2 regions of the Streptomyces sp. NPDC031418 genome follow, and region 2 is predicted to be linked to the other one. Evidence: riboswitches for the same ligand, from Rfam matches in the RefSeq annotation. Region 2 holds a riboswitch; the other holds the start of a gene.
The links. A riboswitch is a leader RNA that binds a small molecule or an ion and turns the genes downstream of it on or off. The one in region 2 is predicted to bind cyclic di-AMP.
Positions count from the first base shown of each region.

Region 1: another riboswitch for cyclic di-AMP. It lies ahead of ACZ5CZ_RS12755 (transglycosylase SLT domain-containing protein); the one in region 2 lies ahead of ACZ5CZ_RS26950 (transglycosylase family protein).

Region 1 covers NZ_JBVIJC010000008.1:12,004-19,766, forward strand. The annotation lists gene ACZ5CZ_RS12745 (LolA family protein) at 1-1,171, opposite strand, end outside; gene ACZ5CZ_RS12750 (polyprenyl synthetase family protein) at 1,443-2,453, opposite strand; cyclic di-AMP (ydaO/yuaA leader) riboswitch at 2,986-3,165, shown strand; gene ACZ5CZ_RS12755 (transglycosylase SLT domain-containing protein) at 3,171-3,659, shown strand; gene ACZ5CZ_RS12760 (HAD family hydrolase) at 3,695-4,507, opposite strand; gene ACZ5CZ_RS12765 (FAD-dependent oxidoreductase) at 4,628-5,830, opposite strand; gene ACZ5CZ_RS12770 (carboxylate--amine ligase) at 5,877-7,121, opposite strand; gene fahA (fumarylacetoacetase) at 7,436-7,763, shown strand, end outside.
Region 2 covers NZ_JBVIJC010000019.1:83,423-91,185, reverse strand. The annotation lists gene ACZ5CZ_RS26960 (cytochrome P450 family protein) at 75-1,391, shown strand; gene ACZ5CZ_RS26955 (transglycosylase family protein) at 1,570-2,697, shown strand; cyclic di-AMP (ydaO/yuaA leader) riboswitch at 2,880-3,052, shown strand; gene ACZ5CZ_RS26950 (transglycosylase family protein) at 3,056-3,766, shown strand; gene eno (phosphopyruvate hydratase) at 4,180-5,460, shown strand; gene ACZ5CZ_RS26940 (FtsB family cell division protein) at 5,616-6,092, shown strand; gene ACZ5CZ_RS26935 (DUF501 domain-containing protein) at 6,189-6,740, shown strand; gene ACZ5CZ_RS26930 (Ppx/GppA phosphatase family protein) at 6,737-7,678, shown strand.

The DNA.
Region 1 (7,763 bases), on a different contig from region 2:
CCTCCTTGGTCACCGCTCCGGCGTACACCTTGCCGTTGTCGGTGATCAGCGCGTTGACCAGGCGGGTGGAGAAGACCGTGCCCTTGCCGAACTTCCCGGAGACGTGATCGCCGAGCGAGCCGAGGAAGCCACCGAGGTCACCGCCCTTGGCGCCGGTGGGCAGGCCGCCCTTGGCACCGGTGTCGAAGGTGGCCACGGACGACCAGCCCTTGCCCAGCACCTCGGCCGGATCGAACCCCCGGGCGAAGTCCCGGCCCGCCGCCGGAGCGTGCTCGCGGGCCTTGTGGTCCTGCTTGTCCTCGGTGACCTTCGCGCCCTTGGGCGGGGTGAAGTCGAAGGTGGCGGCGGCCGGCTTGGCGAAGGAGACCCGGGTGAAGCCCACGTCGACGACGGCGGCGCCGCCGCTCTTCGGGGTCAGCGTGAACTTCAGCGGCAGGCCCGTCTTCGCGTCGACGGCGATGCTGATCGCGCCGACCGTGGTGCCCGACTGCCTGGGCTTGATCAGCAGCTTGTAGGCGTCCCGCCCGGCGACCTGCGCGGTGCCGTCGACGGTGACGGACGTGGTGTCGTCCACCGCCTTCAGGGCCTGGTCGGCGAAGTCCTTGGGCGTGGCCGGCGGCTCGCCCGCGCGCTCCCCGTGCCGGGCGCCGGGAGCAGCCTTGGTGCTGTGGTGGACCTGGTTGCTCCGGCTGTCGTACCCCCAGACGTCCCGGCCGTTGTGGATGATGCTGTACTCGGCGCCGGTCTCCAGCAGCGACAGCTTCTGCCGGTCGGGGCCGTCGGCGGCGACGCGCAGCGTGTGCGTGCCGGAGACCAGCTCGGTGAGCTTGGCCTGCGGGTCGGCGGAGGAGCCGTCGCCCTTGCCCGCGCCGGAGGCGAGGCTGTTCTCCAGGCCGCCGAGGTTCGGCAGGCCGAGGTCGGTGCTGATCTTCACGGTGCCGGACAGCTGCTGCACGTCCGACTTGGCGATCTTCTCGATGAGCTGCTGTGCGGTGACCCGGGGCAGGTCCGGGTCGCCGGAGTTGGCGAGCGCCGGGACCAGCCCGATGGTGGCCGCCGCCACTCCCACCACCGCGACCGGCACGGCGTACCGGGCGGCCTTGCGTCGGCCGGAGCGCGCGTCCTCGTCCCGCGCAGCGCTCGGTGCGTCGTCGGATTCGTACGGTGCCATGTGTGCCTTACCTCCGTCGTCGGCGGCGGCTGTCCCCACGCTGGTCCACCTGAGCCGCCATTCTCACCCGAATCGGTGAGGAGTGGTGATTTCCGTGGTTTCCATCTCACCAAATCGGCCATGAGAAAGCGTCAGACCTCGGAGCCAACTCCGTGTACGCCTGGGGTATGACATGGAGGCGCTGCGACCGCTTCGAACCCGTAGGGGTCGGGCCCGCCCAGGGCCCACACGGGGCCCGCACGGGGCCCGCAGGGCATCCGTCGAACGGGCGTCAGCCGGCCCGGTGGACCACCGCGTCGCACAGCTCCAGCAGCGCCACCTTGGCGTCGCACTCCCGCAGCGGCGACAGCGCGGCCCGCGCCTCCTCCGCGTACCGCACCGTGTCCCGGCGGGCCTGCTCCAGCGCGGGGTGGGCACGCAGCGCGGTCAGCACCTCGGCGTGCCGTGCGTCGTCGCTGAGGTCGGAGTCGAGCAGCTCGCACAGCGCGATGTCCTCGGGCAGACCCAGCCGGGCCGCCCGCTCGCGCAGCCGGAGCACGGGGAGGGTCGGGATGCCCTCGCGCAGGTCGGTGCCCGGGGTCTTGCCGGACTCGTGCGAGTCGGAGGCGATGTCCAGGACGTCGTCGGCGAGCTGGAAGGCGACCCCGAGCCGCTCGCCGTACTGGGTGAGGACGTCGACGACCGTCTCGTCGGCGCCGGACATCATCGCGCCGAACCGGCAGGAGACCGCCACCAGCGAGCCCGTCTTGCCGGCGAGCACGTCCAGGTAGTGCTCGACCGGGTCACGGCCGTCCGAGGGACCGGCGGTCTCCAGGATCTGGCCGGTGACCAGCCGTTCGAACGCGAGGGCCTGGACCCGGACCGCCTCGGGGCCCAGGTCGGCGAGGATCTGGGAGGCCCGGGCGAAGAGGAAGTCGCCGGTGAGGACCGCGACGGAGTTGCCCCAGCGGGTGTTGGCGCTGTCCACGCCGCGCCGCACGGCGGCCTCGTCCATGACGTCGTCGTGGTACAGCGTGGCCAGATGGGTCAGCTCGACGACGACGGCCGACGGCACCACGCCCGGGGCGTAGGGGTCGCCGAACTGCGCCGCGAGCATGACGAGCAGTGGCCTGAACCGCTTCCCGCCGGCCCGTACGAGGTGCTGTGCGGCCTCCGTGATGAACGGAACCTCGCTCTTGGTGGCCTCGAGCAAGCCTTCCTCGACAGCCGTCAATCCGGCCTGGACATCGGCTTCCAGAGCCTGGTCCCGCACGCTCAGCCCGAACGGCCCGACGACGGTCACGAGGGGTCTCCTGTCTGCTGGTGTCTGCTGGCGATTACACGGTTTGTCGATAGGTCGCTGCCATCACTCGAGTCAGCGTATCCGGTCCTGTTTCGATCACCGATAGCGCCCACCGGTCCAGCCCGGTCGACATCGGATCATGATCACTAAGGTTCCGATCGGATGGTAAGAACGGACATCTATCGACTTAACAGAACTCCGAGCGCCTTGTCGCGCCGCGCGGGCAACTCCATTACATCCATTACACCCATTAGATCCAATGGGTACCTTGAATCCCTCATGTCCGTTTTGGAATGACTTGCTATTCCGTGAATTGGGTCACGCGGCCACTCCCGGGCACCCCTCCCCCGCAGGCCCGCTTCCTCCTTGCCCTGCAAGCGAGTTGAGCATTGGCAACCGCAAAGGATCAAGTACCCCATATGGCGCAGACCAAGGTCAAATAGTGCGTTGTGTGAATCCAGTACTTGTTCCCGACATGTGCTCTCGCATACGTTCCGGGCCGTCGGGCGGACGCCGAATCCTGCCGCCGCCCGCATACCCATCCACGAACCCATTCGTACGGCAGGAGCGGGGGACCCAGGTAAGCCGCCGGACCGGAAGGCACACGCCGCACCGGCCCGGCTAGGGGTGAAGCCATGCCTCCTCCAGGGCACGGCCGGGCACCTCCCCGCCCGAACCCGACAGCTCACCTCGCAGGCGCCGGAGAGGAACGCCCCCATGTCTGCTGCCGCTCAGCCCCGCCGTCCCCGCACCAACCGCCTCGTCCGCGCGCTCGCCGTCGCCGGCACCGGCGTCGCCGTCCTCGCCCTGCCGCTCATCGGCGCCACCACCGCGTCCGCCGCCACCGGCACGACCGCCACGGCCTCCACCACGCTCGCCGGGTACCCGAACAACCTCGACGGCTGGATCCGCGAGTCGCTCGCGATCATGGCCCAGAAGGGCATCCCGGGCACCTACAACGGCATCTACCGCAATGTCATGCGGGAGTCCTCCGGCAACCCGAACGCCATCAACCTCTGGGACTCCAACGCCGCCGCGGGCATCCCCTCCAAGGGCCTGCTCCAGGTCATCGACCCGACCTTCCAGGCCTACCACGTGGCCGGCACCTCCTTCGACCCCTACGACCCGGTCGCGAACATCACGGCCGCCTGCAACTACGCCGCCGCGCGGTACGGGTCCATCGACAACGTCTTCGGCGCGTACTGAGGTCCCCGACCGGCCGGTGCCTACTGAAGAACCGGTCAGTCGGTAGGGAAGAGTCTTTCGAGGACGACGGCGATGCCGTCGTCCTCGTTCGACAGGGTGACCTCGTCGGCCACCGCCTTCAGTTCCGGATGCGCGTTGGCCATGGCGACCCCGTGCCCGGCCCACTCGAACATCGGGACGTCGTTGGGCATGTCCCCGAACGCCAGCGCCCGGTCGGCGCCGGTGCCGAGCCGCTCGGCGGCCAGCGCCAGCCCGGTCGCCTTGGTCACCCCGCGCGGCTGGAGCTCCACCATCCCCGGGCCCGACATGGTGACCGTCGCCAGCGACCCCACCACCGCGCGCGCGGTGGCCGCCAGTTCGTCGTCCGACAGGGTGGCGTGGCGCAGCAGCACCTTGCTGATGGGCGCGCACCACAGGTCGTCGCGCCGGCCGACCCGGACGGCGGGCAGGGCCGGATGCGGCATCCGGTACCCGGGCTCGATGAGCGTGAGCCCGTCCACCCCGTCCTGGTCGACGGCGGCGAAGACCTGTCCCACCTCCGCCTCGATCTTGCCGAGCGCCGTCTCGGCCAGCTCCCGGTCCAGCCGGACCGACCACACCAGACGGCCGGCCCCGGCGTCGTAGACCTGCGCGCCCTGCCCGCATACCGCGAGCCCCGTGCAGCCGAGCACGGCCAGCAGGGGCCGTACCCGCGGGGCCGGGCGGCCCGTGACCACCAGATGCCGGGCACCGGCCCGCGCCGCCCGCGCGAGCGCGGCGAGCGACCGGTCGGAGACGGTGTCGTCACCGCGCAGCAGGGTTCCGTCCAGGTCGGTGGCGATGAGTGAATATGCGGGGGAGGGTGCCATGATCAGAGAATACGGACACCACGCCCCGCCGACTCATCTGTCACAGCGCGCACTTGTGTGCTGATCACCCCCAACTGGTGTGTGTCTTCCCGCTGATGACGCCCCGCGTCGGCCCGGAGCTCAGCCGTGGGCCGCGGCCAGGTGCTTCGCCAGGCGCGGGGAGGCGAAGTCCGTACCGCACACGAAGCGCATCACCGGTCCGTACGACGACGCCGCCGGCAGGCCGGTGAAGTACAGGCCGGGTACGGAGGAGACGAAGCCGGCACCGAGCTTGGGCGTGCCCCGGCTGAGCGCGAGCCGGGTGCGCAGCTCATGGCCGAGGAAGTCCATCGCCGCGATGTCGACGCGGTAGCCGGTCGCGGCGATGACATGGTCGGCGGTGAGCCGCTCGGTACGGCCGCCGTGGGTGCGGACGGTGAGGACGGGGGTGCCGTCCGGCGCCTCGGCGCTCACCACCCGCTGCACCTCCTGCACCTGCACGGCACTCTCGAAGCGCTCGCGCAGCCACCAGGCGCCGAGCGGGCCGAGGACCCGCCGGACCAGGTAGTGGCGGGTGGGCTCGGGCAGGTGGCGGTAGGGCTGCGCGTGGTAGCTGAGCGCCCACAGCGACCAGGCGCGGCCGAACGGGGACTCGGGGCGCAGCTTCGGCTGGCCCCAGGGCGGGGCGCCGAAGGCGACCCGGCCGCGGCCGCGCGCGACCACGCGCACGCGTGCGCCCGCCTCGGCGGCGAGCGCCGCCGTCTCCAGCGCGGACTGGCCGGCGCCGATCACGATCAGCTCCTTGCCGGCGAAGCGGCCGAGGTCGTGGTGCTGGGAGCTGTGCGAGACCGGGCCCGCCGGGGCGGGGCCGTCGGCCGCCGCACCGGCCAGTTCCGCGGGCAGATGCGCCAGCCCGGACAGGCCGGTGGCGACGACGACCGCGCGCGCGGTGAACAACTCCCCCGAGTCCAGCTTCAGTTCGAAGCCGCCGCTCCTGTCCCGGTCCACCGAGACGACCCGCACCCGCTCCAGGTCGGGGACCAGCCGCTGCTGGAACCACTCGCCATAGGCGATGAACGTCTCCGCCGGGATGATGTCCTCGTCGGTCACCAGGCGGCGGATCCCGGCCGCGTCGCAGTAGTCGCCCAGGGTGTGGCCGGACTGCGGGCAGTGGAAGCTGGAGGCGGCGGGGGTCGATTTCAGGAGCATGCCCTCGGGCATGTGGTCACGCCAGCTGACCATGGGGTCGCCGAAGATCCGGGCGGGGATGCCGCGCGCCCGTAGATGGGCGGCGGTGGACAGGCCGAACGGCCCTGCCCCGATGACTGCAACCGGTCGCATCACGAAGTCCCTCCCCAGGACGCGGTGCGCCACCCCTCGGTGGCCTTGCCTACTTCGTGGAGGTGCTGCTGCCGCGGCGGTTGGTCCGCCACAGCTGATAGAGGTGCTTCGCGCCCGGGCGCACGAAGCGGGCGAGCATCGTGAGGAACGGCAGCGGGTCGTCACCCGCGAACCAGGCCAGTTCGGTCCCGCTCGCCCTCGCCGGTGCGTGCGGCGTCGTATAGCCGCTGCGGCGGTAGGCGAGGAGGGCGGGCAGGTCGATGTTCTCCACGATGTAACGGTGGCCGGCGCGCTGTTCCCCCTCCGGAACGGTGCGGCCGGTCAGGTCCAGGTGCATCGCGCGGACGACGTCCACCCCCGACTCGCTCTCGAAGAGCCGGAACTGGGCGCCCATGCGCGGGTTGAAGTCGAGGAGCTTGTACTGTCCGTCGCGCCGGTCGAAGCGCAGGTCGAGGTCGATGATGCCGCTGAAGCCGATCTGTTTGATGAAACGGGCCGCGAGGTCGGAGAGTTCCGGGTTGTCGACGACGTACGCGGTCGCCGTCATGCCCGCGTGCGGCGGCCAGGAGCGGACCTTCACCCCGGTGAACAGCGCGAGCGGGGCGGAGTCCCGGTCGAAGCAGGCGTGCACGATCCAGTCCTCGGCCTCCTCGCGCGGCAGATACTCCTGGAGGACCACGCCGGGGTCGTCGCCCCAGTCGCGGGCGAGGCCGAGCAGGCCCGCGCGGGTGGCGATCCGCGTGGTGCCGTACACGGCGGGGCGTTCGCGCCGGACGAACGCCTCGCGGTTCTTGGCCACCACCGGGAAGCGGGCCGTGTCGGCGAAGGCGGCGATGTCGTCGTACGAGCGCGGGAACGCGGTCCGCGGGCTCGCGACACCGTGTTCCACGCACAGTTCGTGCAGTCCCTGTTTGCTGGCGAGCCGGCGGGGCAGCGCGGGGTCCACGCGCGGGAAGAGGAAGGAGCCGGCCAGCTCGTGCTGGTGCTCGGCGATCAGTACGGCGGCCTCCTCGTCCGTCGGGACCAGCACCGCCGGGCGGCCGATCCGGCGGCCGATGCGCAGCAGGCCCTCGACCAGGTGGCCGGGGTCCTCCGCGCCCGTCGTCGGCCAGACGAACGCCTTCTTCAGATAGCGCGAGGCGGCGGCCGGCGTGTACGCGTCCTCGGTGACGGCGTACATGGGCACCCCCAGCCGGCCCAGGCTGCGGATGGCCCCCACACCGCCGTGGTGCAGCGGATAGTCGCCGAACTTGACGATCAGTCCCGGCACGTCACGGTCGACCTCGAACGGCATGCCGACGGCGGTCTTGGCCACGGGTCCCCCCACGTGTCCCCCCAATGGAACGGACCCACCCCGTCCGTGTCCCAAAGGACGCTAAGCCGGAATTGCCCGCTCCGACAAGGGTCATTCGGACATTGCGAACTCTTTAGACATTGTGCGAGCAACCTTTCGAGCGATGCGCCGAGCGTCGTACCGAGGGCGGATGCCCACGCCGTGCCGGGAGGCCTGCGGCACTGCCCAAGACACGCCACCCGGCCGTAACGTGTGGCGCAACCACATGGAACGCATCGCCATGCATGGCGCGGATGAGAGTGAGGCAGCACCACATGCCCCCCTTCGACGTCCCCGAGGGCGACCCCTTCGGCCCGCACAACCTTCCCTATGGCGTGTTCTCGCCCTCCGGCAGCACGGAGCGCAGGGTCGGTGTCCGGCTCGGGGACCACGTCCTCGACGCGGGCGCCGCGGCCGCCGCGCTCGGCTCGCCGTACCACTCCCTGCTCGCCCGTCCCACCCTTAACCCGCTGCTGGCCGCCGGCCGCACCACCTGGTCGGACGTACGGCGCGCCCTCACCTCCTGGATCACGGACCCCGTCCACCAGGAGGCGATCGAGCCGCTGTTCCACCCGCTGTCCGAGGTCACCCTGCACCTGCCCG
Region 2 (7,763 bases):
AGGCGTACCAGGGGAGAAGGCGTCACAAGGGGGAGGCGCGAGGGGAAGGGGGCGCAGCCGGATACCGTCGAGAGGTGACCGAGCTGCCCCACCCCCCGACCACCCCCGACGCCACCCCCGGCACCCCCGGACCCGTCCCCCCTCCCGCCCCTCCCGCCCTCTTCAGCTGGGAGTTCGCCGCCGACCCCTACCCCGCCTACGCGTGGCTGCGGGAGCACGCGCCGGTGCGGTGGACCCGGTTGCCCAGCGGGGTCGAGGCCTGGCTGGTCACCCGGTACGCCGATGCCAAGCAGGCCCTCGCCGACCAGCGGCTCAGCAAGAACCCGGCGCACCACGACGAGCCCGCGCACGCCAAGGGGAAGACCGGTATCCCCGGGGAGCGCAAGGCCGAGCTGATGACGCACCTGCTGAACATCGACCCGCCGGACCACACGCGGCTGCGCCGGCTGGTGAGCAAGGCGTTCACGCCCCGCCGGGTCGCCGAGTTCGCGCCCCGGGTGCAGGAGCTGACCGACCGCCTCATCGACGGGTTCGCGGCCCGGGGCTCGGCCGACCTCATCCACGAGTTCGCCTTCCCGCTGCCCATCTACGCCATCTGTGACCTGCTCGGTGTCCCGCGCGAGGACCAGGACGACTTCCGGGACTGGGCGGGGATGATGATCCGGCACGGCGGCGGACCCCGGGGCGGGGTCGCGCGGTCCGTCAAGAAGATGCGCGGCTACCTCGCCGAGCTGATCCACAAGAAGCGCGCGGCGCTGCCCGCGGAGCCGGTGCCCGGCGAGGACCTCATCTCCGGTCTCATCCGCGCCTCCGACCACGGCGAGCACCTCACCGAGAACGAGGCCGCGGCGATGGCGTTCATCCTGCTGTTCGCCGGTTTCGAGACGACCGTCAACCTCATCGGCAACGGCACCTACGCGCTGCTCACCCACCCCGGCCAGCGGACCCGGCTCCAGGCGTCCCTGGCCCGCGGCGAACGGGACCTGCTGGAGACCGGTGTCGAGGAGCTGCTGCGCTTCGACGGCCCGGTGGAGCTGGCCACCTGGCGGTTCGCGACCGAGCCGCTGACCATCGGCGGCCAGGACATCGCCCCCGGCGACCCGGTGCTCGTGGTGCTCGCCGCCGCCGACCGGGACCCGGAGCGGTTCGCCGACCCGGACGTGCTGGACCTCGGCCGACGGGACAACCAGCACCTCGGCTACGGCCACGGCATCCACTACTGCCTGGGCGCCCCGCTCGCCCGGCTGGAGGGCCAGAGCGCGCTCGCCACGCTGTTCACCCGCCTGCCCGACCTGCGGCTCGCGGCCGATCCGGCCGAGCTGCGCTGGCGCGGCGGGCTCATCATGCGGGGCCTGCGCACCCTGCCGGTGGAGTTCACGCCGCGCGCCTGAACACCGGCCGACCCGATACCCCGCGGGGCGAGGTGACACACCATCAGCTCTGTGATCTTCACGTGATCTGCGCGGCATGAACTTGTGACAAGTGATCGTTGCCGATACGTTCACCCATCAGCGTGGCGCCCCGCACCAACCGCCACGCCGCTCCTGTTGTCGCACGAAAGGCTTCCGCATGCTCTCCGGGAACGGTCGTCACCGTCGCCCCCGTCAGGCTCCGGCCCTCCTCGTCGCGGCCGGAGTGACCGGCTCCGCCATCGCGATCCCGCTCCTCGGCGCCGCGAGCGCCAACGCGGCCGACGGAACCACCTGGGACAAGGTCGCCGAGTGCGAGAGCGGCGGCTCCTGGAGCGCGAACACCGGCAACGGGTACTACGGCGGTCTCCAGATATCCCAGGACGACTGGGCCAAATACGGCGGCACGCGCTACGCCAGCAGCCCCGACCAGGCGAGCCGTTCGCAGCAGATCGCGGTCGCCGAGAAGATCCTCGCCGACAAGGGCACCACGCCCTGGGCCACCTGCGCCCTGCTGTCCGGGCTGACCGCGAACTCCGGCTCGGTGGACGTCGACACGGGCGTCGGCGGCTCCGGTGGCTCCGGCGGCACGGGTGACGCGTCCGGTTCCACGGACAGCTCCGGTTCGTCCGGCTCGTCGGATTCGGGTACGTCGTCCGACCCGACGACGGGCTCGACGGGCTCGACCGGTTCGGCGGACTCGACGGGCTCGGCTTCCGGTTCCGGCACGGACAGCGGCACCGGCTCCGGCGGCGCCGGCTCCTCCGGCCCCTCCACCTCGACCCAGGACCCCGCCTCGACCCCCTCCTCGGGTACGGGCAAGGGTTCCGGCGCGCACCACGGCAAGGCGCACGGCTCCACCCCGAGCGGCACCCCGAAGCCGGGCACCTCCGCGCCGACCGGCAGCCAGAACCCCAAGGAAAGCGACACTTCCACCCCGGACGCGCCGGAAGCGGACGATCCGGACCCGACCCAGCAGAGCGCCGGCTCCTGGAGCCTGGTGGACACCGGTTCGCTCGGCAGTGGCGGGCGTCACCGTGGGGACAGTGCGGACGAAAGCGTGACAAACGATCAGAACGACGCCGCTTCGGGCCGCCATGCCTCCCGTCGGCCGGAGACTTACACCGTGCGCGCGGGGGACTCTCTCACCTCCATTGCGGACTCCCTTGGGGTCGACGGCGGATGGCATGCCCTCTACGCCGAGAACCAGAAGTCCATCGGGTCCGACCCGAACGACATCAGTGCCGGTCAGACGCTGAAAGTCGGTACCGAAACGGGCGTAAATTAGGGCCAGTTGACGCCCCGCTTGATCGCTAATGTCCGTTTTGGCGAAAGTGTGGGATGAGTCTCAGAAGCCCTGATCGTCTTTGAAATTCCGCCGATCGCGTGTCTACGGTCAGGACCGCTCGCCACCGCGAGCCCCGGCGGTCGCAACGCCGAATCCTGCCAGCGGCCACCCGGGAACAGTCGTCGCTTCGAGCGCCGCAGGCAGGAGCGGGGGAACCAAGGTAGGTGCCGTGACCGGCCGTTGAGGCCGGAACCGGCTTGGGGTGAAGCCGCGCCCCGCGCAAGCGGAGTGCGGCCGGGCAACTCAACCGGCCCGAACCCGACAGCTCACCTCGCAGGCGTCGGTGAGGGGATGATCCATGCTGTTTTCCGGCAAGGGCAAGCACCGTCGTCCGTCCAAGGCCGTCCGCGCCGTCGCACTCGCCGGTGTCGCCGGTGCCGCCGTCGCCGCCCCGCTGATGGCGGCCGGCAACGCCTCCGCCGCCACCGCCTCCCAGTGGGACGCCGTCGCCCAGTGCGAGTCCGGCGGCAACTGGGCCATCAACACCGGCAACGGCTTCTACGGCGGTCTCCAGTTCTCCGCCTCCACCTGGGCCGCGTACGGCGGCACCGCCTACGCCTCGACCGCCGACAAGGCCAGCAAGGCGCAGCAGATCTCCGTCGCCGAGAAGGTCCTCGCCGCGCAGGGCAAGGGCGCCTGGCCGGTCTGCGGCACGGGCCTGACGAGCACGCCGTACAACGGCTCCGCCCCGGCCGGCGGCTCCACGACCAAGAGCACCGGCTCCACGACCAAGAGCACCGGCACCACCAGCCGCTCCACCGACGGGCAGGCCGCCACCCGCTCCACCCAGCGCACCACCCCGTCCCCGAGCAAGACCGTGACCACGCCGACCGGCAAGAAGGTCAAGAAGGGCGACGGCGAGTACAAGGTCGTCGCGGGCGACACCCTCAGCACCATCGCCGAGAAGCACCACGTCCAGGGCGGCTGGAAGAAGCTGTTCGACCTGAACAAGGACATCGTCACGGACGCCGACCTGATCTACCCGGGCCAGCAGCTGCACCTGAAGTGACCCGCGGCCCCGCGCAGAGCCACAGCGCCCTCACCACCGGGCCCCCCACACTCGTCGCCGAGTGAAGCCCCGGTGAGGGCCGACCCCCCGTCCCCGCGGGCCCCCCGCCCCGGCGCGTTCTCCCCCGTACGCGCCGGGGCGGGGCTTTTCCATGACCGGCCCTCGGCCACTCCGGGCCGGCCCGGCTCTTTGCCGAGCCGTCGTCCTCTTTGCCGAGCCGTCGTCCGCTGTTCTTCCGCACCCCCCTTTGTTCCGACGGTGAACAATGGGTACCGTCTGCGTGTCCTTCCCCGTCCACGGGCCGGTCGGTCGGCTGGCCGATGGCCCTGGGGCGGTTAGGCTCTAGTCGCAAGGCACAGCCGTAAGGCAGACCGCCCCGCACTTCCAGCGTCACATCCAAGAAGGAGATGCTCGTGCCGTCCATCGACGTCGTCGTAGCCCGGGAAATCCTGGACTCCCGAGGCAACCCCACGGTCGAGGTCGAGGTCGGCCTCGACGACGGCAGCACGGGTCGTGCCGCCGTCCCGTCCGGCGCCTCGACCGGCGCCTTCGAGGCCATCGAGCTCCGCGACGGCGACCCGAACCGCTACCTGGGCAAGGGTGTCGAGAAGGCCGTCCTGGCCGTCATCGAGCAGATCGGCCCCGAGCTGGTCGGCTACGACGCCACCGAGCAGCGCCTGATCGACCAGGCCATGTTCGACCTGGACGCCACCGACAACAAGGGCTCCCTCGGCGCCAACGCCATCCTCGGCGTCTCCCTCGCCGTCGCCCACGCCGCCTCCGAGGCCAGCGACCTCCCCCTCTTCCGCTACCTGGGCGGCCCGAACGCGCACCTGCTGCCGGTGCCGATGATGAACATCCTGAACGGCGGCTCGCACGCCGACTCCAACGTGGACATCCAGGAGTTCATGATCGCCCCGATCGGCGCGGAGTCCTTCTCCGAGGCCCTGCGCTGGGGTGCCGAGGTCTACCACACCCTGAAGAAGGTCCTGAAGAACAAGGGCCTGGCCACCGGCCTCGGCGACGAGGGCGGCTTCGCCCCGAACCTCGGCTCCAACCGTGAGGCCCTGGACCTCATCCTGGAGGCGATCAAGGAGGCCGGCTACACCCCCGGCGAGCAGATCGCCCTCGCCCTCGACGTGGCCGCGTCCGAGTTCTACAAGGACGGCTCCTACGTCTTCGAGGGCAAGAACCGCTCGGCCGCCGAGATGACCGAGTACTACGCCGAGCTGGTCGAGGCGTACCCGCTGGTCTCCATCGAGGACCCGCTGTTCGAGGACGACTGGGACGGCTGGAAGACCATCACCGACAAGCTCGGTGACAAGGTCCAGCTGGTCGGCGACGACCTGTTCGTCACCAACCCCGAGCGCCTCGCCCGCGGCATCGAGGAGGGCACCGCCAACGCCCTGCTGGTCAAGGTCAACCAGATCGGCTCGCTGACCGAGACCCTGGACGCCGTCGAGCTGGCCCAGCGCAACGGCTTCAAGTGCATGATGTCCCACCGCTCCGGCGAGACCGAGGACGTCACCATCGCCGACCTGGCCGTCGCCACCAACTGCGGCCAGATCAAGACCGGTGCCCCGGCCCGCTCCGAGCGCGTCGCCAAGTACAACCAGCTGCTGCGCATCGAGGAGATCCTCGACGACGCCGCGGTGTACGCCGGCCGCAGCGCCTTCCCGCGCTTCAAGGGCTGAGCCGGCAGACAGCCGAGCCGGCAGAGGGCTGAGCCAGTAGGGGCTAAGTCCTCGCCAGTCGTACGTACGTCCCCGTACCCGGTCCCGTACCGTGTCCGGGGACGTACGCACGTGTGCGAGCAGCAGGCGACAGACAAGGGGAGGCGGTACGCCAGATGGCCGTGAAGGACCGGGACCGTTTCTCCACCGCGACCAGGCTGCGGCTGCTCGGCGAGCAGACCGCGGCCCGGGTCTACCGCTCCCAGACCAAACGGCAGGCCCGCCGCTCCCGGCTCACCGGACGGGCGGCGCTGCTCGCGCTGGTGCTGTGCTCGCTGATCGTCGCCCTCGCGTACCCGATGCGGCAGTACGTCTCCCAGCGCGCCCAGATCTCCGACCTCCAGCGGCAGCAGGAACAGGCGCGCGAGCGCGTGGAGCAGCTGCGCGACCTCAAGGCGCGCTGGCAGGACGACTCCTACGCCGAGCAGCAGATCCGGCGGCGGCTGCACTACGTGATGCCCGGCGAGACCGGGTACGTGGTGGTCGACCCCGGCGCGGCCCGGCAGTCCCGCACCGACCTGCGCGCCGCCCACCGGCCCTGGTACGCGAACGTCTGGGACGGGATCGACAAGTCCGACGCCTCCGACCAGTGACCGGTACCGTCGGCTGAGCAGCAGCCTCGGCCATCGGCCGGCCACCGACGACACGTCCTCGGCCGGCCACCGACAGAAAGTCTTTCGAAAGCAGTCATGGAAACGCCTCCGCCGCCCACTCCGCGCACCGAGCCCACCGACGCGGACGTCGAGGCCTTCAAGCAGCAGCTGGGCCGCCCGCCGCGGGGCCTTCGGGCCATCGCGCACCGCTGCCCGTGCGGTCAGCCGGACGTCGTGGAGACGGCTCCCCGGCTCCCCGACGGCACGCCCTTCCCGACGCTGTACTACCTGACGTGCCCCAAGGCGTCCTCCGCCATCGGCACGCTGGAGGCGAACGGCGTGATGAAGGAGATGTCCGAGCGGCTCCAGAGCGACCCGGAGCTGGCCGCCGCCTACCGGGCCGCGCACGAGGACTACATCCGGCGCCGGGACGAGATCGAGGTGCTCCAGGGCTTCCCGAGCGCGGGCGGCATGCCGGACCGGGTGAAGTGCCTGCACGTCCTGGTGGCCCACTCGCTGGCCGCCGGGCCGGGTGTGAACCCGCTCGGCGACGAGGCGCTCGCGATGCTGCCGGAGTGGTGGCGCAAGGGCGCCTGCGTGACGCTCGGCCAGGCCGGGCCCGAACACACCGAGGGGGAGGACAAGTGACCCGTGTCGCCGCCATCGACTGCGGTACGAACTCGATCCGTCTGCTGGTCGCGGACGCCGACCCGGCCACCGGTGAACTGGTCGACCTGGACCGGCGGATGACGATCGTGCGGCTCGGCCAGGGCGTCGACCGCACCGGCCGGCTCGCGCCCGAGGCGCTGGAGCGGACGTTCGCCGCGTGCCGCGAGTACGCGGAGATCATCAAGAAGCACGGCGCCGAGCGGCTCCGCTTCGTGGCGACCTCGGCCTCCCGGGACGCCGAGAACCGCGACGACTTCGTGCGCGGCGTGCTGGACATCCTCGGGGTCGAGCCGGAGGTCATCAGCGGCGACCAGGAGGCCGAGTACTCCTTCATGGGCGCCACCAAGGACCTGAAGAGCCGGGACGACCTCGCCAGGCCGTATCTGGTCGTGGACATCGGCGGCGGCTCCACGGAGTTCGTGGTCGGCGAGGAGCACGCCCGGGCCGCACGGTCCGTGGACATCGGCTGTGTCCGGATGACCGAGCGGCACCTGGTGCGGGACGGCAAGGTGACCGACCCGCCGACCGAGGAGCAGATCGCCGCGATAAGGGCCGACATCGAGGCCGCGCTCGACCTGGCCGAGCAGACGGTCCCGCTGCGCGAGGCCCGGACCCTGGTGGGCCTGGCCGGCTCGGTCACGTCGGTCTCCGCGATCGCCCAGGAGCTGCCGGAGTACGACTCCGAGCGCGTCCACCACTCCGTGGTCGGCTACGAGCGGGTCCGGGAGATCACCGAGTGGCTGCTGCGCTCGACGCACGCCGAGCGCGCGGCGATCCCCTCGCTGCATCCGGGGCGGGTGGACGTCATCGGGGCGGGCGCCCTGGTGCTGCTCGCGATCATGGAGCGGATCGGCGCCGAGGAGGTCATCGTCAGCGAGCACGACATCCTCGACGGGACCGCGTGGTCGGTGGCGTAGCTCTCTTTTGTTACCGGCCAGTAGCCGTCGGCTGAGCAGGTCGGATAACGTTTGAGCGACTTCGAGGGGCCCTGCGGGGCCCCTC